3 regions of the Pseudoduganella sp. R-31 genome follow, and region 1 is predicted to be linked to each of the others. Evidence: predicted binding sites of a transcription regulator. Region 1 holds the regulator's gene; each other region holds the start of a gene.
The links. Region 1 encodes sigma-54, which starts transcription at its own class of promoters, with help from an activator protein. Its sites were predicted from a motif close to TGGCANGNAANCTGCTTT; they were not measured.
Positions count from the first base shown of each region.

Region 2: the regulator sigma-54 is predicted to act here: its motif matches at 1,985-2,002, upstream of pepA (flocculation-associated PEP-CTERM protein PepA).
Region 3: the regulator sigma-54 is predicted to act here: its motif matches at 1,515-1,532, upstream of ACN9MY_RS16970 (EDSAP-1 family PEP-CTERM protein).

Region 1 covers NZ_CP183986.1:1,009,984-1,013,255, reverse strand. The annotation lists gene ACN9MY_RS04640 (enoyl-CoA hydratase/isomerase family protein) at 1-627, opposite strand, end outside; gene hpf (ribosome hibernation-promoting factor, HPF/YfiA family) at 703-1,062, opposite strand; gene ACN9MY_RS04630 (RNA polymerase factor sigma-54) at 1,135-2,631, opposite strand; gene lptB (LPS export ABC transporter ATP-binding protein) at 2,641-3,272, opposite strand, start outside.
Region 2 covers NZ_CP183986.1:629,145-632,416, forward strand. The annotation lists gene ACN9MY_RS02865 (molybdopterin biosynthesis protein MoeY) at 1-696, shown strand, start outside; gene ACN9MY_RS02870 (glycosyltransferase) at 711-1,919, shown strand; gene pepA (flocculation-associated PEP-CTERM protein PepA) at 2,078-2,971, shown strand; gene ACN9MY_RS02880 (SDR family NAD(P)-dependent oxidoreductase) at 3,029-3,272, opposite strand, start outside.
Region 3 covers NZ_CP183986.1:3,729,360-3,732,631, forward strand. The annotation lists gene ACN9MY_RS16965 (XrtA system polysaccharide chain length determinant) at 1-424, opposite strand, end outside; gene ACN9MY_RS16970 (EDSAP-1 family PEP-CTERM protein) at 527-1,465, opposite strand; gene ACN9MY_RS16975 (N-acyl amino acid synthase FeeM domain-containing protein) at 1,638-2,351, shown strand; gene ACN9MY_RS16980 (FAD-binding oxidoreductase) at 2,353-3,272, shown strand, end outside.

The DNA.
Region 1 (3,272 bases):
TTTGCCGGGCGTCGACTCGAACAGCTTGGCCAGTCCGGCCAGTTCAGTTTCCGGCACGAAGTAGTCAGCCAGGTCGAGGTAGAGCGCATCCGCGGCGCCGACCGTCAGCCCGGTGAGGCCGAGCCACATGCCAAGCTGGCCCGGCGCATGCGACAGGAAGTGACTGCCGCCCACGTCGGGAAACAGGCCGATGTTCACCTCGGGCATCGCCATCCTGGTACGGCCCGTGACGATGCGCACGCCGCACTCCGGCCCGCCCTGCGCGATGCCCATGCCGCCGCCCATCACCACGCCATCCATCAGCGCCACATAAGGCTTGGGGTAGAAATGGATTAAATGGTTCAGCGCATATTCTTCGGTGAAGAAGTCCTCCAGCAGCGCGCTGCCGCCTTGCGTATTGCCGCGGCCGACGTCGTGGAAGAAGCGGATATCGCCGCCTGCGCACAGCGCGCGTTCGCTGCTGCTGCGCACCACGACCGCCGCCACCGACGCATCGTCGCGCCATGCCAGCAGCGCCTGCGTCATCGCGCGCACCATGTCGAGGGACAGTGAATTGAGGGTCTTGGGGCGGTCCAGCGTGATGAAGCCGGTACCGTTGGAGAGTTGGGTGTGTACGTGTTCGCTCATGCAAATATTCTAACGCACACTGGTCGCAAAAAAGGGCGCCAATTGCGCCCTTTGGTGTGCTGCACGGCCAGTCCTTTACATGGCGGTGGGTGGTGCCTCATACGTATCCGGGAAATGCTTGATGGCCGCATGACTGTGGTTCTGCACACGGTCCTTGTATTTCATGACCTGGCGATCCAGTTTATCAATCAGGGTATCGATGGCGGCGTAAAGGTCTTGCGACAGGCTTTCGACGTAAACAGTTTTGCCAGACATGCGCAGGTTGATTTCGGCTTTCTGGCGTTTCTCTTTCTCGGTGAGGTTATCTACAGTCAGGATGACAGCAATATCGATTACTTGATCGAAATGGCGCTTGACTCGTTCCAGCTTGTTCTGCACGTACTCGCGAATGGCTGGGGTCACTTCGACATGATGTCCACTGATGGTGAGATTCATACACACTCCTAAAGATGATGTCGCTCTCGAGTTCGTGCACGCCGAAACGCACAGAGGAACCCATGCACTGCACTACAACGATTTGCGGAGGCTAACTGGAGGGATCTTCAACGCTTCTCGATATTTGGCAACAGTCCGTCGCGCAATCACCATGCCTTGTTCACCCAGCATGTCCGCAATCTTACTGTCGGATAAAGGATTTTTCGGGTCTTCTGCTCCTGTCAATTGCACGATCAGTGCCCGTATCGCAGTCGAGGAAGCCTCCCCCCCGGCTTCGGTCGCGACGTGGCTACCAAAGAAATATTTCAACTCAAACATGCCATGCGGGGTGAGCATATATTTTTGAGTTGTTACGCGAGAAATAGTGCTCTCGTGTAGTCCCAGTGTATCAGCAATTTCACGCAACACAAGGGGTCTCATGGCCACTGCGCCATGACTGAAAAAGTTCTTTTGTCTTTCTACTATCGCTTCCGCGACGCGCAGGATCGTGTCGAAGCGCTGGCGCATATTCTTGATCAACCACTTGGCCTCCTGCAGCTGGCCATTCATCTGCGACTCGCTCTTGCCTTGCTTGAGCAGGTTGGCATACAGCGCGTTCACGCGCAGGCGCGGCACCACGTCGTTGTTCAGGGTGACGATCCAGCCGCCGCGGCCCTTTTTCACGATCACGTCCGGCACCACGTAGTCTGACTCGCCTGACGCAAATTCGGCGCCCGGATGCGGGTTGCACTGGCGGATCACGCACTGTGCTTCGCGCAAGTCTTCATCGTCGCAGTCGAGCGCTTTCTTCAGCTTGGTGAACTCGCGCTGGGCGAACCAGGTCAGGTGCTTCTCGACGATGGTCAGCGCCATGCGGCGCGTCACCAGCGGCACGCCGGGCATGCGCCTGATCTGCAGCGCCAGGCATTCGGAGGCATTGCGTGCGGCGACGCCGGGCGGATCGAAGCTTTGCAGCAGCACCAGGCTGCAGCGCAGGTCGTCCAGTTCGATTTCCAGCTCGGGCGGCAGGCGCTCGTGGATTTCTTCCAGCGGCTCTTCCAGGTAGCCGTTCTCGTCCAGCGCATCGATGATCAGTTCCATCAGCGCGCGGTCGCGCGGCTCCTGCACGGTGACGCGCATCTGCTCGAGCAGGTGTTCGCGCAGCGTGCAGCCGGAAGCTTCCAGTTGCGGGCGGCTGTCTTCGTCGTCGGCGGATTTGCTGCCGGCGCTGGCGCTCCAGTCGGCGTCGTCGCTGCCGTTGCCGGCTTCATGGTCGCCGCCTTCATAGGTATCGCTTTCGCCGGCAGCGGCCGGGGCTTCGCCGCCCTCGCCTTGCGGGCCTTCAGCCGAAGGCGTGGCGGGAGCTTCGGTGCCATTGCCGTTGCCCTGGCTGATGGCGCCATCGGCCAGCAGCCGTACCGAGTGGTCGAGCGGGTCGTCAAGGCGCTCCAGCATGGGATTGTCGCCAAGCAGCTGTTCCAACTCCTGGTGCAGCTCCAGCGTGGACAGCTGCAGCAGGCGGATGGATTGTTGCAGCTGCGGCGTCAGCGCCAGGTGTTGCGAGGTTCGCAGTTGCAGTGTTTGTTTCATGGCCTTCGTTTACATGCGGAAGTGTTCGCCGAGGTAGACGCGGCGAACGGATTCGTTGGCAATGATGTCGTCCGGGCGGCCCGAGGCCAGCACGGCGCCCTGGTTGATGATGTAGGCGCGGTCGCAAATGCCGAGGGTCTCACGCACATTATGGTCGGTGATCAGCACACCGATATTGCGCTCCTTCAGGAAACGCACAATACGTTGGATTTCGATCACGGCGATCGGATCCACGCCGGCAAACGGTTCGTCGAGCAACACGAAGCGCGGGTTGGTGGCCAGGGCGCGCGCAATTTCCACGCGGCGGCGCTCGCCACCCGACAGCGACAGGGCCGGGTTCTCGCGCAGCTTCTCGATTTGCAAGTCGGCCAGCAGCGATTCCAGGCGCTGCTTGATTTCCGCCTTGGGCAGAGGCTTGCCGTCCACCTTCTGCAGTTCCAGTACGGCACGAATGTTTTCTTCCACCGTCAGCTTGCGGAACACCGAAGCTTCCTGCGGCAGGTAGGACAGGCCCAGCGTGGCGCGCTTGTGGATCGGCAGGCTCGACACGTCGGTGCCGCCGATATCGATGGTGCCTGCATCGGAAGCCACCAGGCCGACGATCATGTAGAAAGAGGTAGTCTTGCCGGCACCGTTGGGAC
Region 2 (3,272 bases), 380 kb from region 1:
ACGCGGCCGCTGACGGCGCAGGAAAAGCAGGCGCTGGAAGCGGCGGTCGGCCCGGCGCACCAGGTGCAGTGGATCGAAGGCTTCGGCGGCCGCTGGGCGGCGGCGCGGCTGATGTTCAACAACGCCAAGCTGCGCCTGACCATGCCCGAGGCGTACGAGGTGCACCGCAGCATCATCGACTGGGGCAAGACGCACAGCCCGGACAAGGTGCCGGACCAGGCCCTCGGTGTCGACAACGGCACCCTGGCCCTGATGAAATGGGCCATGGTGAGCTGGGAACGGGTCAACACCATGAATACCCTGATGGGCACCTGGGCGCCGCGCCTGCAGATGGACTTGCTGCCCGGCATCGCCTGCGCCGCCCACTTCGTGATTCGCGCCAAGGCCGCGCCGGCCGGCATCGACGACTACGTGGCCGCCGGCCGCGCTACCCAGCGCTTCTGGCTGACGCTCACTGCGCTGGGCCTGCACATGCAGCCGGAAATGACGCCGCTGATCTTCGGCCGCTATGTGCGCAACGCCCTGCGCTTCACGCGCCTGGACAGGCTGCAGGAATCGGCGCGCCGGCTGTATGGCCAGCTCACCGGGGTGATCGGCGCGGCGCCGGAAACGGCCGTGTTCATGGGCCGGCTTGGCGCCGGCAAGGCGCCGAAGGCGCGCTCGCTGCGCAAGCCCCTGGCTGAATTGATGAAGTAAGCCGGTACCGCGCAATGACACGCAAGAAAATCCTGTTCCTGGCCGAAGCGGTGACCCTGGCACACGTGGGCCGCCCGCTGGCCCTGTCCGCCAGCCTCGACCGCGAACAGTACGAGGTGCACTTTGCCTGCGCCGAGCGCTACGCCTTTTGCTTCGAGGGCGCGGACCTGGTGCGCTGGACCATCCACAGCATCTCGAACCAGCAATTCCTGCAAGCCCTGGCGGACGGCAAGCCGGTCTATGATGCCGCCACCTTGGACGGCTACGTGGAAGAAGACCTGCAACTGCTGCGCCAGGTCCAGCCCGATATCGTGGTGGGCGATTTCCGCCTGTCGCTGTCGGTCAGCGCGCGCCTGGCCGGCGTGCCCTATGTTTCGCTGATCAATGCCTACTGGAGCCCGTATGTGCACCAGCGCTACATCGTGCCCAGCCTGCCGCTCACGCGCTTCTTGCCGATCGCGCTGGCCAATGCCCTGTTCAAGCTGGCGCGCCCGCTGGCCTTTGCCCTGCACACCATTCCCCTCAACCGGGTGCGGCGCCGGCATGGCCTGCCCTCGCTGGGCTGGGACCTGAACCGCGTCTACACCGACGCCGACCACACCCTGTATGCCGACGTGCCGCAGCTGTTCCCGCCGCACGACCTGCCGGCCAGCCACGCCTTCATCGGCCCCGTGCTGTGGTCGCCGCCGCTGCCGGTGCCGGACTGGTGGGACCAGTTGCCCACCGATCGCCCGCTGGTCTACGTGACCGTGGGCAGCTCGGGCCACGGCGCCTTGCTGCCCGCCGTGCTGCAGGCCCTGGCCGGCTTGCCGGTGACGGTGCTGGCCGCCACCGTCGGCATGGTCAAGCTCGATGCCGTGCCGGCCAATGCCCGGGTGGCCGACTTCCTGCCCGGCGAGGAGGCCGCGCGCCGCGCCGCCCTGGTGATCTGCAATGGCGGCAGCCCGACCAGCCACCAGGCGCTGGCGGCCGGGGTGCCCGTGGTCGGCATCGCCGGCAACCTCGACCAGTTCCTCAACATGGAGGGCATCGTTGCCGCCGGCGCCGGCGCCTTGCTGCGCGCCGACCGCTTCGATGGCGCCGCCTTGCAGCAGGCGGTGCAAGGCTTGCTGGCCACGCCGGCGGCTGGCCTTGCGGCGCGTCAACTAATGGACATATTCAGAAACTATCGCTCTTCGGAAGCGTTTAGCAAGTTACTGTCGAAAATCCTTACAAAGGCATAAGTTAGTATCAACGTGGTACTAACGGTAACAAGCCAAGGTATTGATTTCTAAGGAAACCGGGAAGTTGGCACAACTATTGCTCATAGGAGCTTGTGCCCGCTGCAAGGCCAGATAGCAGCAAAAGGTCAGACAGCCCCTTTTAACTCAGGAGTCAATCAATGAAGATTTTCCGCAAACTGCTCCCGCTCGCTACTGTAGCCGGCCTGTTGTTCGCTGCCGGTGCTGCACAGGCAGACGTGATCACCCCCTTCACCATCAAGGACGGCACCAACGTGCTGGCCACCAATGTCAATTCGCTGGACTGGGCCGAAACCGGCAGCGGCCTGGCCAAAGGCATCGGCCCCTTCGGTGCGCCGCTGGCGGTTGGCACCAAGTTCGACTTCCTGTACCAGGCAACCCTGGTGGGCAAGGCCGGCGGCACCGGCAGCCCATCCCTGGGCGGCAGGCTGGACGGTGAAGCGAACGGTTCGGCCGACGGCCTGTTCGAGATCACCATCGCTGCCCGCATGACCGAGGTGGTGTCGAGCGTGGTGCCAGGCCCCGGCGGCACCGCCACCGCCAACTTCAACCTGGCCCCGGGCCAGAACCAGGTCGCGATCTATTTCGACACCAACCAGAACGCCAACACCGCCACCGGCGTGGGCTTCGACGACGGCATCATGATCGCCCTGCTGACCATCGATACTAACTCGTCCGTGTTCCAGTTGCTGGCGCCTAACAATGGCCAGGGTTCCGCCCGCCTGCACGCCGGCATGCTGTCGCCCGGCGACTTCATCGACGCCAACTACCTGGAAGGCGTCACCAGCCTGCTGTTCGGCATCGATTTCCAGTCGAGCCTGAACTACCCGGCTGACACCTCGACCACCACCGGTTTCCACCGCAATGGCTCGAGCAATAACGGCGACCCGTTCGCGACCGACCTGGTGGCCGGCAACGACATCCTGTTCAAGGTGGACGGCTCGAACCGCTTCACCCGTGTGCCGGAACCAGGCACCATGCTGCTGATGGGCATTGGCCTGCTGGGCCTGGCTCGCCTGCGCCGCCGCGCCTGAGCTGCCGCAGGAAATCAATGGGGACGTACCCTTTCAAGGGGTACGTCCCCTTTTTATTTATTGCGGCGGCTTGAACATCTTGGCGACTTCGCGGATCACCATGCTGTGCGGGAACAGGCCGGCAAAGAAGCGTTGCTTGTAGGTGCCCTTGATCGAGGCCACCACCGGGTCGCCCTTGGCCAGGCCGGCCAGCGAAGCCTGCACCACCTCGGCCGTGCTGCCGCGCGCAACCAGGGCGCTGGCGTAGGCGCCGGCCTTGGCGTCGAATTCGGTGTCGGTCGGGCCCGGCACGAGGGTTTGC
Region 3 (3,272 bases), 2.7 Mb from region 1:
GCACCTGGCGCGGGTCGGAGTGGGTGTAGCCGATGGTGTAGATATCGTAGGTGCCGGTGCCGTTGATGTGAATCCGCTTCAGCATATCGTCGACCATCGCATCGTGGTCGCGTGCGGACACCGAGCGCACGTCCAGGTCCACCATGCGCAATACCCGATCGATATTCGGCCGGCTTAGCAAAGTCCGGCTCATGATGGCGACTTGCTGCTCGACGTTGGGCATGCTGGTCATGCCCACCATCAGCGGCTTCAGGATGCTTTGGGTATCGACGAACACGCGGGCCGTGCTCTGGTACTCGTTGGGCAGGGAGTAGACCTTGGCCCAGCCTATCAGCACAATCACCCAGGCGATGCTGAATCCCGCCCAGCGGTGCTTCCAGATGCCTTTCAGGCCGGACAGCAATTGGCTGAAGAGATGCTCCATGCTGCGCTCCCTGGTGATACGCCTCGGTCCTCTGGATTATATGGGCGGGATTCCAGCCTGGCTGGCGAACCCGCCCGAACGTTGAGGCCTGTCAAGAAGTGCTCAGGATTTGCGGCGGCGCAGCGCAACCGACATCGCCAGCATGCCTGCAGCGAGCACGGCCAGCGAATCCGGCTCCGGCAACTCCTGCTGCAGGGCGTTGGCCAGAGTGTTGTGCTGGATCGTGATCTGGTAACTGGTGCCGGCTGTCAGCAAAGGCGACACCTTGGTGAGCGGCACCCCGGGCAGGGTCGCAAAGGTGTACGTAAGGATGCCAGGGCTGCCATCCGTGCGGCTGCGTACACTGAATGCGTTCAGGTCGTCTGGCGCGAAGTCGAAGATCCGGCCCTGGGTGGTCAGGTCGATGATGTTGATGGACCACGACAGCCGTGCATTGGCATTGGCGTCCGGTCCCGATCCGGGCGACACATAAGCCTGGGTGAAGGCGGTTGCGTCGAACGACACAGTCATGGTGTCGGCTGCTCCCAGCGTGAACTGGAAGGTGGTCGAGGTACCGACGTCGGAATTGCCCGATGCGATGGCGTTCAGGGCGGTCGAGGCATCGGCCCGCGTGCGGGCGTGTGCCCCGGCCGGCGCTGCGCCGATGGTAATGGAGGCGCCGGTCAGGTCCTGGTCGGCATAGCCGAAAGTGCCTGGCACTGGCGGCGGGCTGGGCAGCGGGGTGAAGTTGTTTTCGCCCAGCCCCCCGCAGGGGGCGCCCATGCATTGATGCGGCACGTTCGGGACACCAAGCAGGATCGGGATCGACGAGGTTCCGTTCGCGAAGACGCCGTTCAGCGAAGCAGTTGCGTGGGCATCGTTGGTACCCTGCAAGATCGTGAAGTCGGTCGTGCTGTAGGCGGTGCCGTTGGAGTGGAGCAGCCTGAAGTTGTTGATGTCGAGGATGGCCGAGGCAAAGGTGGAGGCCTGGACCGGTACGCTGGCAAGGCTGGCCGCCAGCAAGGCGGCAGTTGCCAGTAAAGACTTGCGCAAGGTAGTCATAGCGTGGATCTCCCGATTGGATTGCGGCAGGTTTGCCGGCATGGTCGTATGAGCAGCATCCGTGCCATGCCGTGGCGCCCCGTTGGCCGCGGCCCGTGAAAAGAAATCCGACGCGTGCGGAACCTTGGGCCAGCCCGAGCATCCAAGCCCTATACTGATAGGAGGACGCACCGTGGACGACGACACCATTGTTTCCCTGTTGATTGACGAGAACGCTGGCGGCGAGCAGCCGTTGCACGCGATCGACCAGCAGCTTTTCCATATCCGGCTGGCCAATTCGGCCGGCAAACGCGAAGCGGCCAGTGTGCTGCTGCAAAAGATGTATGGCTGGCGCGGCTATGAAGTGGATCCCAACGCCCCCCACCAACCCAACCGTATCACCCTGGCGGCCGATAGCCAGGGTGATACGGTTGGCACCATGTCGCTGTGCCTTGACGACCCCGACATTGGCCTGCCGGCCGATGAAAACTTTGGCGACATCCTGTCCGCACTGCGGGAGCAGGGACGACGCCTGTGCGAACCGGCGCGGCTGGCCATCGACCGCAATGTCAATATGCGCGTGTTTGCAGCGCTGATCCACATCTCCTATGTGTACGCGCACAACCTGCACGGTTGCACGGATTATGTGATCGAAGTCAACCCGCGCCATGTCAGGTTCTACAAGCGCATGCTGGGTTTCCGCGATGCGGCGCCGGAGCGGCACTGCAGCCGGGTCGGCGCGCCGGCGGTGCTGCTGCGGCTGGACCTGGCGCACATGGCGGAGCAGATACGGCTCTATGGCGGGCGCATGGAATCGGTGCCTAACGAACGTTCCTTCTACCCCTTCTTTTTCTCGCCGCAAGATGAGGCCGGTATTACGGTCCGCTTGCGCGAGGGGAGGGACTGAGATGGCGAACCTCCAACCCGCACTGCAGGCCTGGCGCCTGCTGCTTGGTCCAGCCCGGGTGCTTGCCTCGCCCAGCGAATTTGCGCCGTACACTGCCAGCACCTCGGGCCAGCCCGTCGCGCCCCTTGCAGTGTTGCGTCCGCTATCGCACGGTGAGGTGGTGGCCGTGGTGCGCAGTGCCGGCGAATTTGGCGTCCCGCTGTATCCGCTGAGTACCGGCCGCAACTGGGGATACGGCGACGCCAACCCAAGCAGCGAAGGCCAGGTCATCGTGGACCTGGGCGGGATGAACCGCATTCTTGAGATCGATCCGGACCTTGCCTATGCCGTGATCGAGCCCGGCGTCACGCAGGCCCAGCTCGCCGGTCAACTGGCGGAGCTGCAACTTCCCCTGTGGATGGATTGTACCGGCGCCGGGCCGGATACCAGCCTCGTCGGCAACATCCTGGAGCGCGGCTTCGGCCATACGCCCTATGGCAACCGCATGCTGCATGTAGCCGGCATGCGCATCGTGCTGGCCAGCGGCGACACGCTCGAGACTGGTTTCGCCCATTTTGCCCACGCCAGTGCCGCCCACCTTTACCCGTATGGTGTCGGGCCATGGCTGGACGGTTTGTTCACGCAATCGAACTTCGGCATTATTACCAGCCTCGGCTTCTGGCTGATGCCGCAAACGGAAGTGGTAAGCCACCTGGTTGCGAGCGTCCCCGGCTTCGAGGGCATCGCCGCAGTTGTGGATGCGCTGCGCCCACTGCGCCTGGACGGCACATTGCCCAGCGTGGTCCATATCGGGAACGATTTGCGCGTGCTGTCGGGAGGAATGGTGTTCCCAGCGTCGCTGGCGCCGCAAGGGCCGCCGCTGCCGCTTCCATTGCGCGCCGGCCTGTGCCGGCAGGCCGGGATCGGCGCCTGGACTGTGTC